One region of the Staphylococcus condimenti genome, then DNA from elsewhere that is predicted to be linked to it. Evidence: riboswitches for the same ligand, from Rfam matches in the RefSeq annotation. Region 1 holds a riboswitch; the other holds the start of a gene.
What was found. Region 1 has a riboswitch for lysine ahead of A4G25_RS01060 (amino acid permease). Riboswitches for the same ligand answer to the same signal wherever they lie in the genome.
Positions count from the first base shown of each region.

Region 1 (7,639 bases):
AAAGTAAAAGTTATCGCATGGTATGATAATGAATGGGGTTATTCAAACCGTGTTGTTGATATTGCAGTGCAAATCGGCGAATTATTAAATACTAAAGAAAAAGCAACAGCTTAATTGCGAGTTAATTTCATAAATTTTCACCAGCTGATTGGAAGTAGGGCTCCAATCAGCTGGTTTTTTAGTGCAATCAATCATAAATGTTTCGCTTTCTTTTGTGTGAAGAAAGATTATAGTATAATAGGCATAATTAATATGAGAGGTGAAAATGAATGAAATGCCCTAAATGTAATTCAACACATTCTCGTGTAGTTGATTCCAGACATGCAGATGAAGTTAATGCAATCCGTAGACGACGAGAATGTGAAAATTGCGGCACACGTTTTACAACATTTGAACATATAGAAATGAGCCCGCTGATTGTTGTCAAAAAAGATGGCACACGCGAGCAATTCTTAAGAGATAAGATTTTAAACGGGCTAGTTCGTTCATGTGAAAAACGTCCAGTCGGTTATCAGCAACTTGAAGATATTACCAATAAAGTAGAATGGCGTTTGCGAGATGAAGGCCAAGCAGAAGTATCTTCTAGAGAAATAGGAGAACATGTAATGAATTTATTGATGCATGTCGATCAAGTTTCGTATGTCCGTTTCGCCTCAGTTTATAAGGAATTTAAAGATGTTGATCAGTTACTCGAATCTATGCAAGGTATATTGCAAGAAAAGAACAAACGGAGTGACAATTAATCATGTTTAGTCAAGATGATTTCGGTATTCGACCGCAAGATCCGTTCAATGTACTTCAACCTGATAAATTATCTGAAACGCAGTTAGAAGTATTGAATCGATTGATGACACCCTTAATCGGAACACAAGCTGTTGGTATATACCACTACTTATCACAATTTGCGAATTTAGATTCTAATCAATCAATAAGCCATTATGTCATTATGAGCGAACTGAAAATCAATTTAGGAGATTTTCGTGAAGAAATGAACCTGCTAGAAGCAATCGGGTTAATTAAAACTTTCGTCAAACACGGTAAAGAAAACTCTCATTTTGTATACGAATTGATTCAGCCGCCTACACCTAAGCAGTTTTTTAATGATCCGATGCTTTCAGTCTATCTTTATAAAGAAGTGGACAAAAACCGCTTTCATCAATTGAGACGATATTTTGAACAACAACAAATGAATTTAAGCGACTATCAAGAAGTAACACGAAATTTCATTGATGTTTTTAAAGTACCTAACCAAGCTTTTGATGATGTTCAAAAAAATAATATTAAACAAACTGCTTCATACAAAGGTATCAATCTAGACAGAGTTCAATTTGATTTTGAGACGCTATATCAATTATTAAGCAACCACTTTGTCAGTTCAGAAATCGTTGAAGAACAAGCCAAGGGTCTTATTACTCAACTTGCTGTTTTATATGGCATCACTCCAGAAGGAATGAAGGGATTGATTTTAAAATCTTTAACGAGCGGCCAGCGTATTTCTTATGAAGAATTAAGAAAACAAGCACGTTCTTTCTATGCAATTGAACATGAAAATCAATTACCGTCATTAGAGTCTAAAGTTGAATTGCAGTCTACTAATACACAAAAACAAGAAGTTGTTGAATTAACCAAAGCTCCGCAAACGCCAGAAGAGTTTGAGAGCTGGTTTGAATTAATGGACACAACAAGTCCAATTGATATGTTAGCAAGTTGGTCTAAATCTGAGCCTACATTGAAACAAAAGTATATGGTTGAAGATTTGATGGTACGTGAACAATTACCTTTTGGGGTTATCAACATGCTGCTTCAATATGTCATGTTAAATAATGATATGCAATTACCAAAGTCATATATTCAAGAAATTGCTTCTAATTGGAAAAAGAAAGAATTGGCATCTGCTGAACAAGCATATCATCACGTAAAAGAAATGAAAAAAGCTGAAAAACAACGTAAAGCGAAACAAAACAATAGTCAGCGTAACTTTAAAAATTATGGTCAGCAAGTGGTATCAAAAGAAATCACGCCAGAGTGGTTGATTAGAGGAGATCATAAAAAAAGACGCGGCAAAAAAAACGAAACGCAATCTGATTCTGATGATCAAAGCTTAGCTCAAGATAGAGCGAACTTTTTAAAACATTTAAATGAAACATGGAAGGAGGATGACGAATGAAGCGGTTCAGTAATATAATGCAGACATCTCCTGATTTTCAAAAAAGGTTTGAAAAAATCAAGAAAGATGTCATTAATGATCCAGATGTAAAACAATTTTTAGAAACGCATCAATCAGAGTTAACGAATCGAATGATTGATGAGGATCTGAATATTTTACAAGAATATAAAGACCAGCAAAAACACTATGATGGTCATGATTTTGCAGACTGTCCGAATTTTGTAAAAGGTCATGTACCTGAACTTTATATTGAAAACGGTCGTATTAAAATCAAATATTTACCGTGTCCATGCAAGATCAAACATGATGAAGAACAAAGAGAAGCACATCTTATTACTTCACATCATATGCAAAGAGATACATTGAATGCTAAATTAAAAGATATTTATATGGATAAGCGGGATAGATTGAATGTTGCAATGGTAGCTGATAAGTTTTGTAAAGATGTGATTGCAGAAAAAGAAAATGTGAAGGGATTATATCTTTATGGTTCATTTGGTACAGGCAAGTCTTTTATTTTAGGTGCTATTGCCAATCAATTGAAATCAAAAAAAATACCTTCGACCATTGTTTATTTGCCTGAATTTATTCGTACTTTGAAAAATGGTTTCAAAGATGGTTCTTACGAAAAGAAATTGCAGCGAATCAGAGAAGCGAATATATTAATGCTTGATGATATTGGTGCTGAAGAAGTGACGCCGTGGGTGAGAGATGAAGTCATCGGACCATTACTTCATTATCGGATGGTGCATGAACTTCCCACGTTGTTCAGTTCAAATTTAGATTTTAATGCACTTGAACATCATCTTTCTATAACGCGTAATGGCGCAGAAGAGACCAAAGCTGCTAGAATTATGGAACGTATAAAATCGTTAGCAACTCCATATGAACTTGTTGGAGAGAATTATCGTGACGATTGAAATTTTGAAAAAATGAGTTATAATAAAGATAAATCTGAATTAACGTAAAAAATCGAGGATAAGATGAATGGCTTCTTGATACACAGAAAATTGCTATTGATGAGAATGCAATTATCAACGCAATTCGTTACTCCCTCGTTGATATCGATATTCGTAATGAATATCCGGCTCAAGACCGTTATCTTATGCAGAGATAGATAAATACATGCGGGAATCATGTATTTGTCTGAACTAGGGTGGTATCGCGATAACCTCGTCCCTTTATTAGGGAGGAGGTTTTTTTGTTTTTACGTAGAGGATTATATATTGGAGGCGTTTATGAATGGATAAAATCAATATTACTTTCCCAGACGGAAACAGTACAGAGTTTGACAAAGGAATTACTACTGAGGAAATTGCTCAATCAATCAGCCCAGGACTTCGTAAAAAAGCTGTAGCTGGTAAATTCAATGATAAAATGGTGGATTTAACTCGACCATTAGAAGAAGATGGCTCAATTGAAATTGTGACACCTGGCAGTGATGAAGCGTTAGAAGTTTTACGTCATTCTACTGCTCATTTAATGGCACAAGCATTAAAACGTTTGTATGGAGATGTTAAATTCGGAGTTGGACCAGTTATTGATGGCGGCTTCTATTATGACTTTGATACAGATGTTAAAATTTCTTCTGATGACTTCCCTGAAATCGAAAAAACAATGAAACAAATTGTGAATGAAAATTATAAAATTGAACGCAAAGTAGTGAGTCGTGAAGAAGCAAAAGAATTCTTTAAAGATGATCCTTATAAATTAGAATTAATCGATGCGATTCCTGAAGATGAGTCAGTGACATTATATTCACAAGGTGAATTTACTGATTTATGTCGCGGAGTGCATGTCCCGTCAACTTCTAAAATTAAAGAATTCAAATTATTATCAACTGCAGGCGCTTATTGGAGAGGCGACAGTAATAATAAAATGCTTCAACGTATTTATGGTACTGCTTTCTTCGATAAAAAAGATTTGAAAGCACACTTAAAAATGTTAGAAGAACGTAAAGAACGTGACCACCGTAAAATCGGTAAAGAATTAGACTTGTTTATGAACAGCCAGCTTGTAGGTGCAGGGTTACCATTATGGTTGCCGAACGGTGCTACAATTCGTCGTGAAATTGAACGTTATATCGTTGATAAAGAAGTAGCACTTGGTTATGACCATGTTTATACTCCTGTTATGGCAAATGTAGAACTTTATAAAACATCTGGACACTGGGATCATTATCAAGACGACATGTTCCCGCCGATGAAGTTAGATGAAACAGAAGAAATGGTACTTAGACCAATGAACTGTCCGCATCATATGATGATTTATAAAAACAAACCGCATTCTTACAGAGAATTGCCTATTCGTATTGCTGAATTAGGTACAATGCATCGTTATGAAGCAAGTGGTGCTGTGTCTGGACTTCAACGTGTTCGCGGTATGACTTTAAATGATTCTCATATCTTTGTAAGACCAGACCAAATCAAAGAAGAATTCAAACGTGTTGTTGAATTGATTCTTGATGTATATGAAGACTTTGGTTTTGAAAATTACAGCTTCCGATTAAGTTATCGTGATCCTGAAGATAAAGAAAAATACTTTGACGATGATGAAATGTGGGAAAGAGCAGAATCAATGTTAAAAGAAGCGGTTGATGAAATGGGCTTACCATATGAAGAAGCAATTGGCGAAGCAGCTTTCTACGGCCCGAAACTTGATGTGCAAGTTAAAACTGCAATGGGTAAAGAAGAAACTTTATCAACTGCACAACTTGATTTCTTATTACCTGAAAGATTTGATTTGGCTTATATCGGAAAAGATGGAGAGGAACACCGTCCTGTAGTTATTCACCGTGGTGTAGTTTCTACTATGGAACGTTTTGTAGCATTCTTAACTGAAGAAACAAAAGGTGCTTTCCCAACTTGGTTGGCGCCAAAACAAGTTGAAATCATCCCTGTAAATGTTGATTTGCATTATGACTATGCAAGACAAATTCAAGATGAATTGAAATCTCAAGGTGTACGTGTTGAAATTGATGATCGTAATGAAAAAATGGGTTACAAAATCCGTGAAGCACAAATGCACAAAATTCCTTACCAACTTGTAATTGGTGATAAAGAGATTGAAAATAATGAAGTTAATGTAAGAAAATATGGTTCAAAAGATCAAGAAACTGTAGAAAAAGATGAGTTTATCTGGAATTTAGTAGATGAAATTCGTTTAAAAAAACAAAGACAAAATTAAGACCTTGAAATAAATGATTGTTTAAGGTATATTACAATGTAGTTGAATAAATATTAAAAAAAGTGTTAGAGGTTGCATCTTTGATGATTAACTTGTCAGAAGCTATATGGAGCGAATGTTGAATGAGTCAAAGGCAAAGATGCCGAAATATATAATAACCATAACTATTGTATATTGGGACAGTTTCCGAATAGGAGCTGGACTGTCACAAAATGTGATGTGCTACCGTATATTTATAAAGTCGAACAATGGTTGCATATCTTAGAATTTGCAACCATTGTTTTTTATTTAATTGCAAGCCTCTAATCCTAAGAAAGGATACGTTTATGGAAAACAAAAGCAGTCAAGATGCAGGCATCCAAAGAGGCCTGAAAGATCGTCATATTTCCATGATTGCGATAGGCGGATGTATCGGAACAGGTTTGTTCGTTACTTCTGGCGGAGCAATTCATGATGCAGGACCACTAGGAGCACTGTTGGCATATGCGATTATTGGTGTAATGGTATTCTTCTTAATGACTTCATTAGGAGAAATGGCTACGTATTTACCTGTTTCAGGTTCATTTAGTACGTATGCAACACGATTTGTCGACCCATCACTTGGGTTTGCCTTAGGGTGGAATTATTGGTTTAACTGGGTTATTACAGTAGCAGCTGATGTAACAATTGCTGCACAAGTTATTCAATATTGGTCACCAATGAAAAGTATGCCCGCATGGGGTTGGAGTATTTTATTCTTATTAATTATATTTGCGCTTAACTCTTTATCAGTTCGCGTTTACGGCGAAAGTGAGTATTGGTTTGCGTTAATTAAAGTAGTAACAGTTATTGTATTTATTATTATTGGTATCTTAACTATTTTAGGTATCATGGGCGGTAAATTTATCGGATTTGAAACATTTAATTCAGGTGAAGGTCCGATCCTTGGCGGAAGTCTCGGAGGAAGTTTACTTTCAATACTCGGTGTATTCTTAATTGCAGGGTTCTCATTCCAAGGTACTGAATTGATTGGTATTACAGCAGGGGAATCTGAAAATCCTGAACGCGCTGTGCCGAAAGCTATTAAACAAGTATTCTGGAGAATTTTACTGTTTTATATCTTAGCTATCTTTGTAATTGGTATGATTATACCTTACACAAGCCCAGCTTTAATGGGTGGTGGTGATGATATTGCGACTTCACCATTTACATTGGTATTTAAAAATGCTGGTTTAGCTTTTGCTGCTTCATTTATGAATGCTGTTATCTTAACATCAGTATTATCAGCTGGTAACTCTGGTATGTATGCATCAACAAGAATGCTTTATTCTATGAGTAAAGATAAATTAGCTTCAGATGTATTTGGAAAAACTTCTAAAAGCGGTGTGCCGTTTATTGCATTATTAGCAACAGGTATTGTTGTGGTTGCTATATTCTTATTACAAAAATTAAGCGGAGGCGCTTATGAATATATTGTAGCAGCAAGTGGTATGACTGGATTTATAGCTTGGGTCGGTATCGCAATCAGTCATTATAGATTCAGACGTGCGTTTAAAGTTCAGAACTATAATAAACATGAATTGAAATATAAAGCAAAATGGTTCCCGTTCGGACCGATTTTTGCTGGTGTTTTATGTGTGATTGTAATTATTGGGCAAGATGTAGATTTCATCAAAACTGGTAACTTTGATTTTAATCGTTTCCTCATCACTTATATGGGAATTCCAGTATTCTTAGCATTCTTTATCTATCATAAATTAAGATATAGAACTAAAAAAATCCCTTTAAAAGATGTAGATTTACGTCAAGATGTGGACATGAGCCAATTTAAATAAAAAAATGATTGACTTTATAATTCTAAGTTGATATGATTATATACGTTGAATACGAAACGAACCAAGTAGAAGCTTCCCGCTTCTCACCTGTAGCGACGCATCAAAGCTGTTGGCAGGTCCAATACAACGTGGTAATCTTATCATGTTGAGTAATGGAGAAAGAGCGGGCACTTCTGTGTCCGCTCTTTTTACTTGGAATATTTCGTAAATATAACGGAGGTGTTAACCATAGCAAAGGATCAAACGCAAGTTAACGAAAGAATTCGCGCAAGAGAAATTCGTGTCATTGGTCAAGACGGTGAACAAATCGGTGTAAAACAAAAACGTGAAGCATTAGAAATGGCTGAACGTGTAGGTTTAGATTTAGTAGTTGTCGCACCAAATGCTAAACCTCCTGTTGCTCGTATTATGGACTACGGCAAATATAAATTCGAGCAACAGAAAAAAGAAAAAGAAATGAAAAAGAAACAAA
Region 1 is NZ_CP015114.1:191,290-198,928, forward strand. It holds gene A4G25_RS01035 (glyceraldehyde-3-phosphate dehydrogenase) at 1-114, shown strand, start outside; gene nrdR (transcriptional regulator NrdR) at 270-743, shown strand; gene A4G25_RS01045 (replicative helicase loading/DNA remodeling protein DnaB) at 746-2,167, shown strand; gene dnaI (primosomal protein DnaI) at 2,164-3,087, shown strand; gene thrS (threonine--tRNA ligase) at 3,410-5,353, shown strand; lysine riboswitch at 5,412-5,586, shown strand; gene A4G25_RS01060 (amino acid permease) at 5,680-7,167, shown strand; ribosomal protein L20 leader region at 7,225-7,364, shown strand; gene infC (translation initiation factor IF-3) at 7,387-7,639, shown strand, end outside.

Region 2 (7,639 bases), 240 kb from region 1:
AATGTCTGAACTTGAAAACAATCAAAAAATTAAAGTGTTATTAGCCCAAAGTTTATTCGGCGACCCAGATGTTTTATTACTGGATGAGCCTACTAACGGTTTAGATATTCCTGCAATCAGCTGGTTAGAAGATTTCTTAATCAATTTTGAAAACACAGTTATTGTTGTATCTCATGACCGTCATTTTTTAAATAATGTATGTACACATATTGCTGACTTAGATTTCGGCAAAATCCAAGTGTATGTCGGAAATTACGATTTCTGGTATCAATCAAGCCAACTAGCTCAAAAAATGGCGCAAGAACAAAATAAGAAAAAAGAAGAAAAGATTAAAGAATTGCAAGAGTTCGTTGCACGTTTCTCTGCTAACGCATCTAAATCTAAACAAGCAACAAGCCGTAAGAAACAATTAGAAAAAATTGAATTAGACGATATTCAACCTTCTTCACGTCGTTATCCATTTGTTAAATTTACACCAGAACGTGAAATTGGTAATGATTTATTATTCGTTGAAAATGTTTCTAAAACAATTGATGGCGAAAAAGTACTCGACAATATTTCATTTACAATGGATCCTAATGATAAAGCAGTTTTAGTCGGTGATAGCGAAATCGCTAAAACAACATTATTGAAAATTTTAGCTGGTGAAATGGAACCGGACGAAGGTACAGTTAAATGGGGTGTAACGACTTCACAAACATATTTCCCTAAAGATAACTCAGCTTATTTTGATGGTGTTGATATGACATTAGTTGATTGGTTACGCCAATATGCTCCTGAAGATGAGCAAACTGAAACATTCTTACGCGGCTTCTTAGGACGTATGCTATTTAGCGGCGAAGAAGTTAAGAAAAAAGCTAGTGTGTTATCTGGGGGCGAAAAAGTACGTTGTATGTTAAGTAAAATGATGCTTTCAAGTGCTAATGTACTTTTAATGGATGAACCTACAAACCACTTAGACTTAGAAAGTATTACTGCAGTGAATGATGGATTAAAATCATTTAAAGGTTCAATTATTTTCACGTCTCATGACTTTGAATTTATTAATACAATCGCAAATCGAGTGATTGATCTTAATCCAAAAGGTGCTGTTTCTAAAGAAATCAGTTATGAAGAATATCTTAAAGAAACTGGTGTGTTAAGTTAATTTATTCATTGATAAAGGTTGGGATTTAATTCCAACCTTTTTTCTATGTTTTAATGTTTTGATTTAGGTTATAATGTTTTTAGCAAGGTAAGGATGAATGCGAAATGTATATACGCCCTACTTTTGTAGTATTTACACATATTTAGTAAATAGGATTCAGAATTGAGGTTTTTTTCAGTAAATTTTTAAAAATCTTAAATTTCTGGTTTACATCTTAAATCTAACTATGTATAATGTGAGACATACTAATTGAATAACTATTTTGATGAGGCGCATCAATCATAAGTATTTGTCGTATTAACTGTCTGCTTACAGTCGGCAAAGAAAGGGTGAGATGCCGAAGTAATCATAAAGGCGAGTTATGGTTATTGGACTTTCAGGTTAAGAGCTAAAAGTCTGTCATTATTACCAAATAATGGAGTGCATCACTTGTATATAAAACTACGAGCAAGTTCGCATTCCGGACTTGCTTTTTTATATATGTGATTCTCCCCTATTTTCGAGGAGGACATTTAAGAAATGAAGAGAAGTGTTTTAAAATTCGGCGGTTCGTCGGTCAGTGATTTTACGAAAATTAGAAATATTGCTGAAATGCTGAAAAATAGAATAGAGAATGACGAACAATTAATTGTAGTGGTCAGCGCTATGGGGAAAACAACTGATCAACTCATGGAAAATGTTGCTGCATTAACAGCTGAACCAAAACAACAAGAACTTGCCCTATTACTTACAACTGGTGAGCAGCAAACAGTTTCATATCTGTCGATGATTTTAAATGACATTGGGGTCAATGCAAAAGCAATGACAGGTTATCAAGCCGGAATTAAAACAGTAGGTCATCATTTGAAAAGTAGAATCGCTGAAATCAATCCTGAAACATTTGATAAAGCTTTTGAAAAAAATGACGTTTTAGTTGTAGCAGGATTCCAAGGTATTAATGATGAGTTTGAAATTACAACATTAGGACGCGGCGGATCCGATACAACTGCTGTAGCCTTAGCGGCCGCAAACAATACACCTTGTGAAATCTATACTGATGTTGATGGTGTTTATGCAACAGACCCGCGTGTCTATAAAGATGCAAAACGACTCAGCGTTGTTTCTTATGAAGAAATGATGGAAATGAGCGCATTAGGTGCAGGTGTATTAGAAACTCGCAGTGTAGAGTTAGCAAATAATTACAACATTCCATTGTATTTAGGAAGAACATTATCAAATGTGAAAGGAACGTGGATTATGTCACAAACAGAAATTTTAGAAAAGAAAGCAGTAACCGGTGTTGCATTAGATACACATATGATGCACGTTACAATCAGCTATCCTCTTTCAGATAACCAATTAATGACAGATTTATTTTCAGAATTAGAAGAAGGACAAGTAAATGTTGATATGATTTCTCAAATCGTCAATCTAGATGGGCTGCAGCTTTCTTTCTCTATTAAAGATACTGACTTAACACAAATTAAAGGTATTTTAGAAAAATTGTCAGAAAGTTATAAAGCTTTAGATTATAAATTAAATGATGAATATGCAAAAATTTCTTTAATCGGTTCTGGTATGAGAGATATGTCTGGCGTAGCTTCAAAAGCATTTATAAGTCTTATTAATGCAGGCGTTCCTTTTTATCAAACGACGACATCAGAAATCAGTATTTCTTATGTTATTGATGCTAAAAATGGCGAACGTGCTGTTGAAGAATTGTATCAAACTTTTGATATTTAAATTTATCCGTTCTATAGCAACTCAGAAATTACAGTGGAAGCAAAACTTTTCCACCTTTAAATAATAAAATGGAGTGAAGTAAATATGGCAAAATTAGCAATCGTAGGTGCAACAGGTTTAGTAGGAAGAAAAATGTTAGAAACAGTAGATCGTAAAAATATCCCGTTTGATGAACTTGTATTATTTTCATCACCAAGATCTGCAGGCACTAAAGTTGAATTCCAAGGAGAAACATATACAGTTCAAGAATTAACAGATGAAGCGGCAAGCGAACATTTTGATTATGTATTAATGAGTGCTGGTGGCGGAACAAGCGCACACTTCTCCCCTATTTTTGAAGAAGCAGGTGCTATTGTTATTGATAATTCTAGCCAATGGAGAATGCATGATGATATTGATTTAGTTGTTCCTGAAGTAAATGAACCGAAGTTTACACGCGGTATCATTGCTAATCCTAACTGTTCAACAATTCAATCTGTAGTTCCATTAAAACCACTAGAAGATCAATTCGGATTAAAACGTGTAGCTTATACAACATATCAAGCTGTATCAGGTTCTGGTGTAGCAGGTAGAGAAGATTTATTAAATGGTGAAAAAGGTGAAGCGCCTAAAGCTTACCCTCACCCTATTTATAATAATGTCCTTCCTCATATTGATGTTTTCTTAGAAAACGGATATACAAAAGAAGAACAAAAAATGATTGATGAAACACGTAAAATTTTAAATTTACCAGAACTAAAAGTAACTGCTACATGTGTACGTGTACCAGTTCAAGATAGTCATAGTGTTGAAATGGATGTAACTTTAGACAAACCTGCCACTGTTAAAGAAATCCAAGAGTTATTTGAAAAAGATGACCGTGTTGTGCTTGTAGATAATCCTGAAAACAATGAGTATCCATTAGCGATTAATTCTACAGGTAAAGACGAAGTATTCGTTGGTCGTATCCGTAAAGATGATTCATTAGATAACACATTCCATATTTGGGTAACTTCAGACAATTTATTAAAAGGTGCAGCATTGAATACCGTTCAAATTCTAGAACAAGTTTTATCATTGAAAGGAGTTTCTTAATTATGAGTCGTTTATTTGAAGGAGTTGGAGTAGCTTTAACTACCCCATTCACTAATAATGAAATTGATTACGAAGCACTTGAAAAACATGTTGATTATTTATTGGATAATAATATTCAATCTATAATTGTAAATGGTACTACAGCTGAAAATCCTACATTATCCGATGAAGAAAAAGATGAAGTACTAAAAGCTGTTGTAAAACAAGTTGATGGACGTGTTCCTGTAATTGCAGGTACAGGTACGAATGCTACTAAAAAATCATTAGAAGCATCATTACGAGCAAAAGAAATCGGTGCAGATGCAATTATGCTTATTACACCATATTATAATAAAACGAGTCAACGCGGTTTGATCGCTCATTTTACTACAATCGCAGATGCGGTAGGTTTACCAGTTATCCTTTATAACGTACCTTCTCGTACTAATATGACAATTGATGTAGATACAATGGTTGAATTGGCTAAAAATCCATTTATTGTAGCAATCAAAGATGCAACAAATGACTTTGATTACCATAATAAATTGAAAGAGCGTTTAGATTTATCAGAGTTTTCATTGTATAGCGGTAATGATGATAATGTTGTACGTTATTTTGCTGAAGGCGGAAACGGCGTAATTTCAGTTGTTGCGAATGCGATACCTGGAGATTTCCAAGTGCTATATGAAAAAGCAAAACGTGGAGAAGCAATTGATAAAGACTTTGAACCAATCAGCAGATTATTGAATGCATTATCTGTAGACGTGAATCCTATTCCGATTAAAGCACTTACTGCAGTTGAAGGATTTGGGAATTATGAAGTACGTCTACCGCTAGTCACATTAGAATCATCTGATCGTAAACAATTAGAAGAAGCGTATGCAAAATATAAAGCAGGTGAACTATAATGAAGATTTTGTTAATCGGATATGGTGCAATGAACCAACGTGTAGCGCGTCTTGCTGAAGAACAAGGACATGAAATAGTAGGAATTATTGTTCCTGACAGAGATAACGACTACCCTTATCCAGCTTTTGCCCATATTAGTGAAGCTGAATCAGCAGATGTTGCGATTGATTTTTCAAACCCAGAATTATTGTTGCCACTTCTTGATGAAGACTTTGAATTGCCGCTTGTAGTTGCTACTACAGGCGAAAAAGAAAAAATTACTGAAAAACTTGAATCATTAAGTCATAAAATGCCTGTTTTCTTCAGTGCTAATATGAGTTACGGCATTCATGTTCTGACAAAATTATTAGAAGTAGCAGTTCCTCTTTTAGAAGGATATGATATCGAATTAATCGAAGCGCATCATAACAAAAAGGTAGATGCACCAAGTGGTACGCTTGTTAAATTGTATGATGTCATTAAAGAATTAAAGGATAATGTAAATCCTGTATATGATAGACATGAAAAAAATGAAAAAAGACAACCTGATGATATCGGAATCAGTGCGATTCGCGGCGGCACTATTGTGGGTGAACATGATGTGTTATTTGCAGGCGTTGACGAAACGATTGAATTAACACACCGTGCTCAATCCAAAGATATCTTTGCAAATGGTGCTTTAAAAGCTGCGGAACGATTGGTTGCAAAACCTAAAGGGTATTATACATTTGATAACATTAATAATTAATAACAGAGGAGATGGAATTTAAATGGTTAAAGATTTTTCAGCTGAGGAAATTATTCAATATATTAGTAATGCAAAGAAATCAACACCGCTTAAAGTATATGTAAATGGTGTATTAGGACAAGTTACCTTCCCTGACAATTTCAAAGTTTTTGGAAGCGAAAATTCAAAAGTGATTTTCTGTGAAGCTTCTGATTGGGAAGATTTCTATAATGACAATAAAAACTATATTGAAGAAGTAGAAATTGAAATGGATCGTCGTAATTCAGCTATTCCATTAAAAGATTTACGTAATACAAATGCACGTATTGAACCAGGTGCATTTATCAGAGAACATGCTGTAATCGAAGATGGTGCTGTAGTTATGATGGGTGCTACAATCAATATTGGTGCTGTTGTTGGAGAAGGCACAATGATTGATATGAATGCTACTTTAGGTGGACGTGCCACTACTGGTAAAAATGTCCACGTTGGCGCAGGTGCAGTGTTAGCTGGCGTAATTGAACCGCCAAGTGCCTCTCCTGTTATCATTGAAGATAATGTATTAATTGGTGCTAATGCAGTTATTCTTGAAGGTGTTAGAGTTGGAGAAGGCTCAATTGTAGCTGCAGGTGCAATTGTAACCCAAGATGTACCTGCCGGTGCTGTAGTTGCAGGTACACCTGCAAAAGTAATTAAACAAACTTCTGAAGTTGAAGACTCTAAACGTGAAATTGTTTCAGCATTACGTAAGTTGAATGACTAAGTGATTTATCACACTTATATAATTTTATGATTAATTAAAAAGGCGTATTGTGTGCGTTGTATAGAGTAGCACATACGCCTTTTATACATATTATAGTGAATAAAGGAAGGATATTATGACTCAAAGTGAATTAGAATTTGTTATTGAACATCGTCGCCATTTACATCAAAATCCCGAATTAAGTTTTCAAGAGTTTGAAACTACAGCACACATTATAGAATTTTTGGAAGCCCTCGGAGTTCCTTATACTCGTCCATTAGAAACAGGAGCAATTGCTTATTTAGAAGGAAACAGCCAGCATACTATCGCTTATAGAGCTGATATTGACGCCCTACCTATACATGAAGAAAATGAAATTGATTTCAGAAGTAGTAAAGATAACGTCATGCATGCTTGCGGCCATGATGGTCATACGACTGCTCTGCTTTTATTTGTTAAACGTTGCAAATCATTGGCTGATAAAGGAGAGCTACCTCATAATGTTGTTTTTATATTCCAACCTGCAGAAGAAACAGGCGGTGGTGCAAATCACCTCATAAAAGCTGGCGCATTTGAGCAATACCCTATTGAAGCCATTTTCGGTATACATGTGATGCCTTTCAATGATGAAGGAACAGTTACAATACTTAATGAGGAAATCACTGCAAGCGCTACTGAATATAGATTTTTCCTAGAGGGTCAATCAAGTCATGTAGCTAATAAAGAACAAGGACTTTCTTGTGGTGAAGGATTGCAGCATGTATTAAATCAAGTTAGTACAATTCAACAATACCACCTTAATGGATTGCAATATAACATTGTGCATATTGGACGATTTGAAGCTGGAGAAGCTATTAATACAGTCCCTAGCCACGGTTACTTAGAAGGTACAATACGTACGTATGATACTGAAGATTTACAAATTGTAAAAGATCAAATGACTAAAATTGCACAGAGTGTTCAACTATTGTTTGGCGTTAATTGTGAAGTGAAGTTTGAAGAAGGATATCCCCCTACTTATAATGATCCAAAATTACATGATCAAGTTGTAAACGCATTGCATAAAGCAGATTTTGAAGTGGTGGAATTAGATAAGCCTTATTTATTTGGTGAAGATTTTAGTTTCTATAGTCAAATTGCACCAAGTTACTTCGCATTCGTAGGTATTCGAAATGAAGAAAAAGATTGGGTTCATGGTTTACATACACCTAAACTTAATTTCGATGAAAGCCAACTTATTCGTATTGCCGATTATTATGAGAACTTATTGTTTCAGTATGGTCAGGAGGGTTAAATATGACAGCAGTTTGGTCAGTTGATAGAAAGAAATTTATTGATAATGCAAAACAAGTAAAAGCAA
Region 2 is NZ_CP015114.1:433,633-441,271, reverse strand. It holds gene A4G25_RS02300 (ABC-F family ATP-binding cassette domain-containing protein) at 1-1,147, shown strand, start outside; lysine riboswitch at 1,405-1,581, shown strand; gene A4G25_RS02295 (aspartate kinase) at 1,667-2,869, shown strand; gene A4G25_RS02290 (aspartate-semialdehyde dehydrogenase) at 2,954-3,943, shown strand; gene dapA (4-hydroxy-tetrahydrodipicolinate synthase) at 3,946-4,830, shown strand; gene dapB (4-hydroxy-tetrahydrodipicolinate reductase) at 4,830-5,558, shown strand; gene dapD (2,3,4,5-tetrahydropyridine-2,6-dicarboxylate N-acetyltransferase) at 5,581-6,300, shown strand; gene A4G25_RS02270 (M20 metallopeptidase family protein) at 6,416-7,573, shown strand; gene A4G25_RS02265 (alanine racemase) at 7,576-7,639, shown strand, end outside.
Region 2: another riboswitch for lysine. It lies ahead of A4G25_RS02295 (aspartate kinase); the one in region 1 lies ahead of A4G25_RS01060 (amino acid permease).